2 regions of the Clostridium sp. DJ247 genome follow, and region 2 is predicted to be linked to the other one. Evidence: predicted binding sites of a transcription regulator. Region 2 holds the regulator's gene; the other holds the start of a gene.
The links. The regulator NrdR, encoded in region 2, represses ribonucleotide reductase genes. The targets are predictions, from matches to a motif close to CACNANATNTNGTG.
Positions count from the first base shown of each region.

Region 1: the regulator NrdR is predicted to act here: its motif matches at 1,270-1,283, upstream of nrdD (anaerobic ribonucleoside-triphosphate reductase).

Region 1 is NZ_JABAIW010000031.1:38,777-42,572, forward strand. Features, by position in the region: gene HGI79_RS13365 (hypothetical protein) at 1-237, shown strand, start outside; gene HGI79_RS13370 (ferredoxin) at 521-709, shown strand; gene HGI79_RS13375 (hypothetical protein) at 789-968, opposite strand; gene nrdD (anaerobic ribonucleoside-triphosphate reductase) at 1,301-3,409, shown strand; gene nrdG (anaerobic ribonucleoside-triphosphate reductase activating protein) at 3,502-3,796, shown strand, end outside.
Region 2 is NZ_JABAIW010000002.1:100,561-104,356, forward strand. Features, by position in the region: gene pnpS (two-component system histidine kinase PnpS) at 1-749, opposite strand, end outside; gene HGI79_RS01455 (response regulator transcription factor) at 762-1,457, opposite strand; gene pgeF (peptidoglycan editing factor PgeF) at 1,484-2,191, opposite strand; gene nrdR (transcriptional regulator NrdR) at 2,363-2,818, opposite strand; gene HGI79_RS01470 (YlmC/YmxH family sporulation protein) at 2,926-3,189, opposite strand; gene sigG (RNA polymerase sporulation sigma factor SigG) at 3,736-3,796, opposite strand, start outside.

The sequences.
Region 1 (3,796 bases), on a different contig from region 2:
TTTAAGGATGATTTAAAAAGTAAATTTAAAAATGTAAATTTAGCAGATAAAGATAAAGAAAATTACGATATATGGGTAACAGTTAAAACTCAAGGATATAAATCTATATTATATAAATCTGTAGTTACCTTTTCTGATAAGTTAGAAAAGAGTGAGAAGAAATATTATATACTCGATAAGTATGAAAATAATAGGTGGAATGTAAAAATTACGGATAGTAAACCAGATGGATTTTAAGATAGATAACCACGCACCTCAAACATATCTAAAGTTCTAAGATTTTTTCTCAAATTTTCGCTAAGACTAATAAAAAAATATTTAAATGTGACTTCAATATTGGTAGTATATCCCTACGTATAAGTTAAATTTAAGTTGTGGTTATCTAGATAAGTATCCACAGTGAAAACTATATTAATTCCTATTGTGTAATTATATGTATTTAAAATTTTATAATAAATAAGTATTTTTTGGATAATAATAAACATGAGACCTAAAAAAATTAACTATAGGAGGAATAAAAATGAAAGCAGTGGTTGATAAAGATACTTGTATAGGGTGTGGATTATGTCCATCAGTAAGTCCTGAAGTATTTCAAATGGATGATGAAGGAAAGGCTGAAGCAATAGCTGAAACTGTTCCAAGTGGAGCTGAGGATTCTGCTAGTGAAGCAGCTGATAGCTGTCCGGTAAATGCTATTAGTGTAGAATAATATAAAAAGCTAGGAAATTAATTTCCTAGCTTTTTAACAATTTTAAGGAAAATTATCACACATTAATTTACTGAAAATATTAAAAGAAATCAACAAATTTATCGTTGGTTATTCTCAAGGGCTTTTGCTCAATACTTATAGTATCACCAATTTTAGATCCTATTGGAATTTGGTTAACACCAACATTTATAGTATATTCATCCTGAAAACTTATAAAGGCATTTGTATCATTAATGTTAACTATTTTTCCAAGCATCATATATCACCTCTATAATATTTTAAGTATTTGTGAATTAATTATTCATAATATAAAAGAAACCTTCCATAACTTAGATTGTGGTTATCTATAGTTTTTTTGAAGTTACATTATATGGAATGAAATAAGCATAAAAATGAGTAATAATTTTATATAGGTCATAAATTAAATATCAAATCATATAGCATAGTAAAAAATAAAAGAATATGAAGGTAAACTAAAGTAAATGGTGTTAACATAGGCTTAACCTTAATTTGAAAATTGATTAAAAAATTTTGCCATAGTATAATAGCAAAGGATTTAACACAATATATGGTAGTTTGGAGGTAGTTAATATGCTACATGTTGTGAAGAGAGATGGCAGAAAAGTAGACCTTGACTCAATCAAGATAACTAATGCTATAAAGGGATCTTCTGAAGAAATCGGCTATGACTTAAAAGAAAGTGAATTTATTGATTTAACACAAAAGGTTATGAGAAGAATTGAGGACATGGATGTCCTAGAAATAAATGTAGAGGAGATACAAAATGTAGTTGAAAAAACTCTCTTGGAAAATAACTATAGAGATATAGGAATGGCATATTCTAACTATAGAAAAGAGAGAACAAAGATAAGAGAAATAAAGTCTGATTTAATGAAAGCCATTGAAAAGATAGGAGTGGAAACGGATAGAGATAACGCTAACGTAGGAAATAATTTTAGTTCTAAACTCCTTAGAATAGCAAGTGAATCAAACAAATGGCATAACTTATCAGCAATGCCTAAATACTTGGCTAAAGCTCATGAAAATGGAGATGTATATTATCATGATTTAGATAGTTACAATTTAACAACAAATTGTTTACATATACCTACTAGTGAGATATTAACAAGAGGATTTAATACTGGATACGGAAATATTAGAACTCCTAAAAGGATAGAATCTGCTGCAGAACTCTCATGCATATTATTGCAATCAACACAAAATGATATGTTCGGTGGACAGTCACATCCTGACTTCGATAATGATATGGGTGTATTTGTAGATTCTACAAGACAGGAGTTAAGAAAAGAATTAATAGATTTAGAAATAGAACAAAGCAAGATAGAACAATTAGTAGAAAAGAAGCTTATAAGGGCTATAGAACAATCAATGCAAGGAATTGTATATAATCTAAATACAATGCATTCAAGGGCTGGTTCACAAGTGCCTTTTAGTTCCATAAATTTAGGTATACCTAAGTGTAAAGATTCTGCGCTTGTTTGCGAGATATTCTTAAAAGAATATGAAAAAGGACTAGGTATTGGAGAACAACCTATTTTTCCTAACATAATATTTAGGGTAAAAAAGGGTGTAAATAAAGCACCAGGAGATCCTTACTATTATTTATTTCAGTTAGCTTGTAGAGTTGCTGCTAAAAGAATGAATCCAACCTTTATGAATTTGGATTCCGATTTTAATAAATTTTACTATGACCAAGGTATAATTCCTGCAACTATGGGGTGTAGAACATATATATGTTCTAATGTAAATGGGGAGGCTGGAACAAAAGGAAGAGGAAATATAGCTCCAACTACTATTAATTTACCTAGACTTGGAATTGTAGCTAAAAGAGATATAGAAAGATTCTTTAAGTTACTGGATAGTAAACTAGATTTAGCAAAGGAGTCTTTAATGCATAGATATAATGTTTTAAAGAGGCTGAGAGTTAAGGATTTACCTTTTATAGCTGGACAAGGACTTATGAAAGGATCAGAGAATTTAAAACCTGAAGATTCAATAGAACCTATATTAAAACAGGGAACGTGGGCCATAGGTTTTATAGGACTTGCTGAAACCCTAGTAGCTTTAACTGGAAAACATCATGGAGAAGATAAAAAAGCTAGGGAGCTTGGATTGCAGATAGTTTCATATATAAGAAACTATACGGACAGACTTGTAGAAGAAACTCATTTGAATTGGAGTTGCTATGCTACACCAGCAGAAGGATTAAGTGGAAGGTTTATAGTTCAAGATAAGAAAATATTTGGTGAGATAGAGGGTGTAACAGATAAGAATTATTATACAAATTCATATCATATATCTGTAGGATATCCTATATCAATAAAAAATAAGATTGATATAGAAGCCCCTTATCATAAGTTGTGTAATGGTGGACATATAAGTTATATAGAATTAGATGATTATCCACTAGGTGAAAATATTATGGATATATTGAATTATGCATATGATAATACAAATATTAGTTACATAGGAGTAAATTTTCATATAAGATACTGTAAAGAATGCGGTACATATCTCTATGGAGAACATAGATGCCCTAAGTGTGAAAGTACTAATATACAAGGAGTATCTAGAGTGACAGGATATCTTTCTTTAGATGAAAGATTTGGAGCAGGTAAGTCTGCCGAAAGAGCAGATCGACTATCACAAGAAACGAATAAACATATTTATACAAATTAAGGTTATTAGTAATAAAGTGAAACTTATATTAAAAGACAGAGAGGTACTCTGTCTTTTAATATGTAGAAAATTTAAGATTAGGAGGATTAAAAATGGAAGAGAGTATGGTCAGATTAGCAGGTATAGCTTATGAGAGTTTAGTAAATGGACCAGGAATAAGAAGAGTTTTTTTTGCACAGGGGTGCAGGCATAATTGTGAAGACTGCTTCAATCCTATGACACACGACTTTCAGGGCGGAAAACTATTAGATATGGAAGAGTTAATAAAGGATGTAGAACTTAACCCTATGATAAAAGGAATTACATTTTCAGGTGGCGACCCATTTGAACAAGCCGATAAATTTGCATATATGGCCATGAAGTTTAAACATATGGGGCTTAATATCT
Region 2 (3,796 bases):
TCTAACTTATTTTGCTTGTCTAAAGCATCCTTTAGTGTAACTTGTAGTTTATCAGCCATATTATTAAAGGTTCTACTAAGTTGCCCTATTTCATTTTCTGAAAATATGTTAACTCTTCTATGTAGTTCTCCCTTAGCCATTCTTGATGTAGCAAATTCAAGATTTTTTATAGGCATTACTATAGATTGAGATAGCCTTGATGCAAATATTGTGGATAATAACATAGAAAAAACTATAATTGCTACATAATACTTAAAGTAACTATTTTCTATCATTTTAATAGCTTGTATTGTTATAGAACTTCTTAGAATATATCCATTACCAAAGCTGGTAGCAAAATATAATGTGTCTTTACCTATAGTATAGCTATGCCTTATGCTATATCCAACACCATATTTCCTTGCATCCTGTACCTCTTTCCTGGAATTATGATTGTCCATACTTTCACTATCAGCTACTGAATCATTTAAGACCTTGCCACTGCTATCTATAAATGTCACTCTAATCATTTCACTCTTAAGATTATATTTTAGAAAATCTTCTCTTTTAAAATCATACTTTAAAAAATCTTCCTTATTCTCTATATTTTCATTCTTTAATAAATTTATTATTAAAGCATTATTCATTTTTAAAGTTTCTTTTATATTTTCTTTGTACTCGTAATTTTCAATAAATATAAAAAGAATAGTAATTATAGTCATACTAAGAAATACAGTGACTAGCATAGAACTCATAAGCTTTTTTTTCATATTAATCACCAATTAATCCCCTGAAGTGAATCTATATCCAATGCCTCGTATAGTTTCTATATATCTAGGATTTTTATCATCTTCCTCAATTTTTTGTCTTAAATGTCTTATGTGAACATCAACTGTCCTAGTTTCACCTATATACTCATAACCCCATATCTTATCTAGTAAAAAATCTCTAGTCATTACCCTTCCTTTATTTTTTATCAATATTTCAAGCAATTCAAATTCTTTTAAAGTTAGTTCTATCTTAGTGCCATTTTTTAGAATCTCATGTTTTTCAAAATCTATAGTTATTTTGCCAAAGTTAAAAGATTTATCTACAGGTTTTATTGCAGTTCTTCTTAAAACTGCCTTCACTCTAGCTATAAGTTCTCTTATGGAAAATGGCTTAGTAATATAATCATCTGCACCTAGTTCTAACCCTAAAACTCTATCAAATTCTTCTCCTTTAGCCGTTATCATTATAATAGGCGTAGAAGATATATTGTTATTCTTTCTTATTTCTTTACACACATCATATCCATCCATACCGGGTAACATTACATCTAAAAGTACTAATTGTGGATTTTCTAAAGATGCAACCTTTAACGCTTCTAACCCGTTATCTGAACAAACTGTCCTATATCCGTTATTTTCTAAGTTAAATTTGATAAGTTCTCTTATATGTTCTTCATCATCTACTACCAATATTTTTTCTTCCGGCATATCGCACCTCCTGAGTAATTTAAAAGCTATTTCAAATAGATGAAAGAAAATAATCTCCCGCCATTATTATTTTTCCTATAGGAATGCATTAAATATTCATCATTGCAGAATGTACATATATTCATATCATAAATATTTTGCTTACAAATTCCTTTATCTAGTAATTGATGCATTATACATTTTTTCATGCTTAACTTTCTTCCATTTGATATGTTTATATTGTTATATGTACTAGATTGTTTAAATTTATGTATAAGCTCCTCACTAACTTCGTAGCAACATTCATGTATATGAGGCCCAATACATATAATTAGGTTTTCTCCTTTAGAGCCATATATTTTTTCCATTTTACTAATTGTATCTGTTAGAACCCCTGAGAAAGTGCCTCTCCAACCGCTGTGAACAGCAGCTACTACTTTATTTACTTTATCATATAATAAAATAGGAGTACAATCTGCTGCAAACACTCCAATAGCAGTATTAAATTTATTAGTAATTAGGGCATCTCCTTCTTCAGTCTTATAATCATATAAAACAACATCATTGCCATGAACCTGATGTAAATATCCTATATTTTCTACACCAAACCATTTTTTTATATTTTCTAAATTTTTTATACCTTCATCTGTAGCCTTATTAAAACTTAAATTATTTTTTGCAGTTGAAACTACTACCTCTGCTCCACTTAAAGAAATTTTTATAAATTCATAATTGTCGATTAATACTTTCTCCATATATGAACCTCCAATATTCTGTATTTACCAAAAGCTTAATACTCAATATTATAGGCATTTAATAATATTTTAACATTCATTTATATTGTATAGCATAAAAACTTATACTTTTTAACACCCTTAACTTATTGTTAACATTAACAATAAGTAATGGTATGCATTAGCATACCATTACTTATTACCTATTAAATTTTTAATTTCCTCCATAAAAGTATTTATATCTTTAAACTGCCTATAAACTGATGCAAATCTAACGTAGGAAACTTCATCCAACTGCTTAAGGTTTTCCATTATCATTTCACCTATATAATCTGAATTTACCTCTGTGAGCATTTGATTATTAATTTTCTTTTCTACTTCATTTGCCACATCTTCTATTTGCTGTCTTGAAACTGGTCTTTTTTGACATGCTTTTATTAAACCATTTATTATTTTTGTTCTATCAAAATATTCTCTATTCATATTCTTTTTTATTACTAGTATAGGTACATTTTCAATTTTCTCATAAGTAGTGTATCTCTTATTACAACTTAAACACTCTCTCCTTCTCCTTATAGATGCATTATCTTCCGTGGATCTTGAATCAACAACTTTACTTTCCGCATAGCCGCAATAAGGGCATTTCACTTTTCTTCACGTCCTTTTAAATCTAAAATTATGTTTAACTTAGTCTATGTAAACCCATTCCTATAAATATTATACACTTTTTTGTACAAAATTCTACATATTATCTTTTAATCTTTCAGCATAAAATCTTCACCATCAATAAGCAACACATCTACACCTATCTTTTTAATATTCCCCCATGGAATCTCAATATCTTCTGTTTTACCAAACCATGAAACTTTTTGAGCTGGTAATATGAGTGAAACAACCCTGCTCTCATCGCAATCTATTTTTAAATCCTTTATAAATCCTAATTTTGTCCCAGTATTTATGTCAATTATTTCCATGGATCTTAAATTACCAATAGAATATAATGCTTTTTCTTCTTCCATGTTTTATTCCTCCCTATCCCCTTTTTAATAAATATATGAATATATATTTTTATTCATTACAGTTTAAAGAATATATTGAGCATTAAGGTATCTGAAAAAATAACAAGTCAATTTTAACCAGGGAATTTTGTGTAAGACAAGGCGGCAGGTCCCGTCAATAGTTGAACTATTAACGGGTTCTGCCAACGCAGTATTACACAAAATTACCCGTTAAATTGACTAGTTATTTTTTCAGATGCCTAGGGTGCATTTAATTTTAGTGAAGAAAAATATGGAAAGCTACATTGCGTAAAAGCCTTAGAAGCTCTTAACGCAGTGAAGATAGGGCAAATCATTGTTTGAGTGTAGCGAGTTTGATTTGATCCTGAGCAAGTTTTAGAGCTTCTTAGGTTTTGAAGCACGTATCTGGAATATATTTCTTCACTAAAATTAAATGCACCTAGATGCCTTAATGTCAGTGAAAAATAAAAAGCTGAGAATATTAAGTTTGATACTTAATCTTATTCTCAGCTTATAATAATCAATAAGTATATATAATACCTAGATTTAAACGTATTTTCTCATATGTCTTAATGCAGTTTTTTCTAATCTTGATACCTGTGCTTGT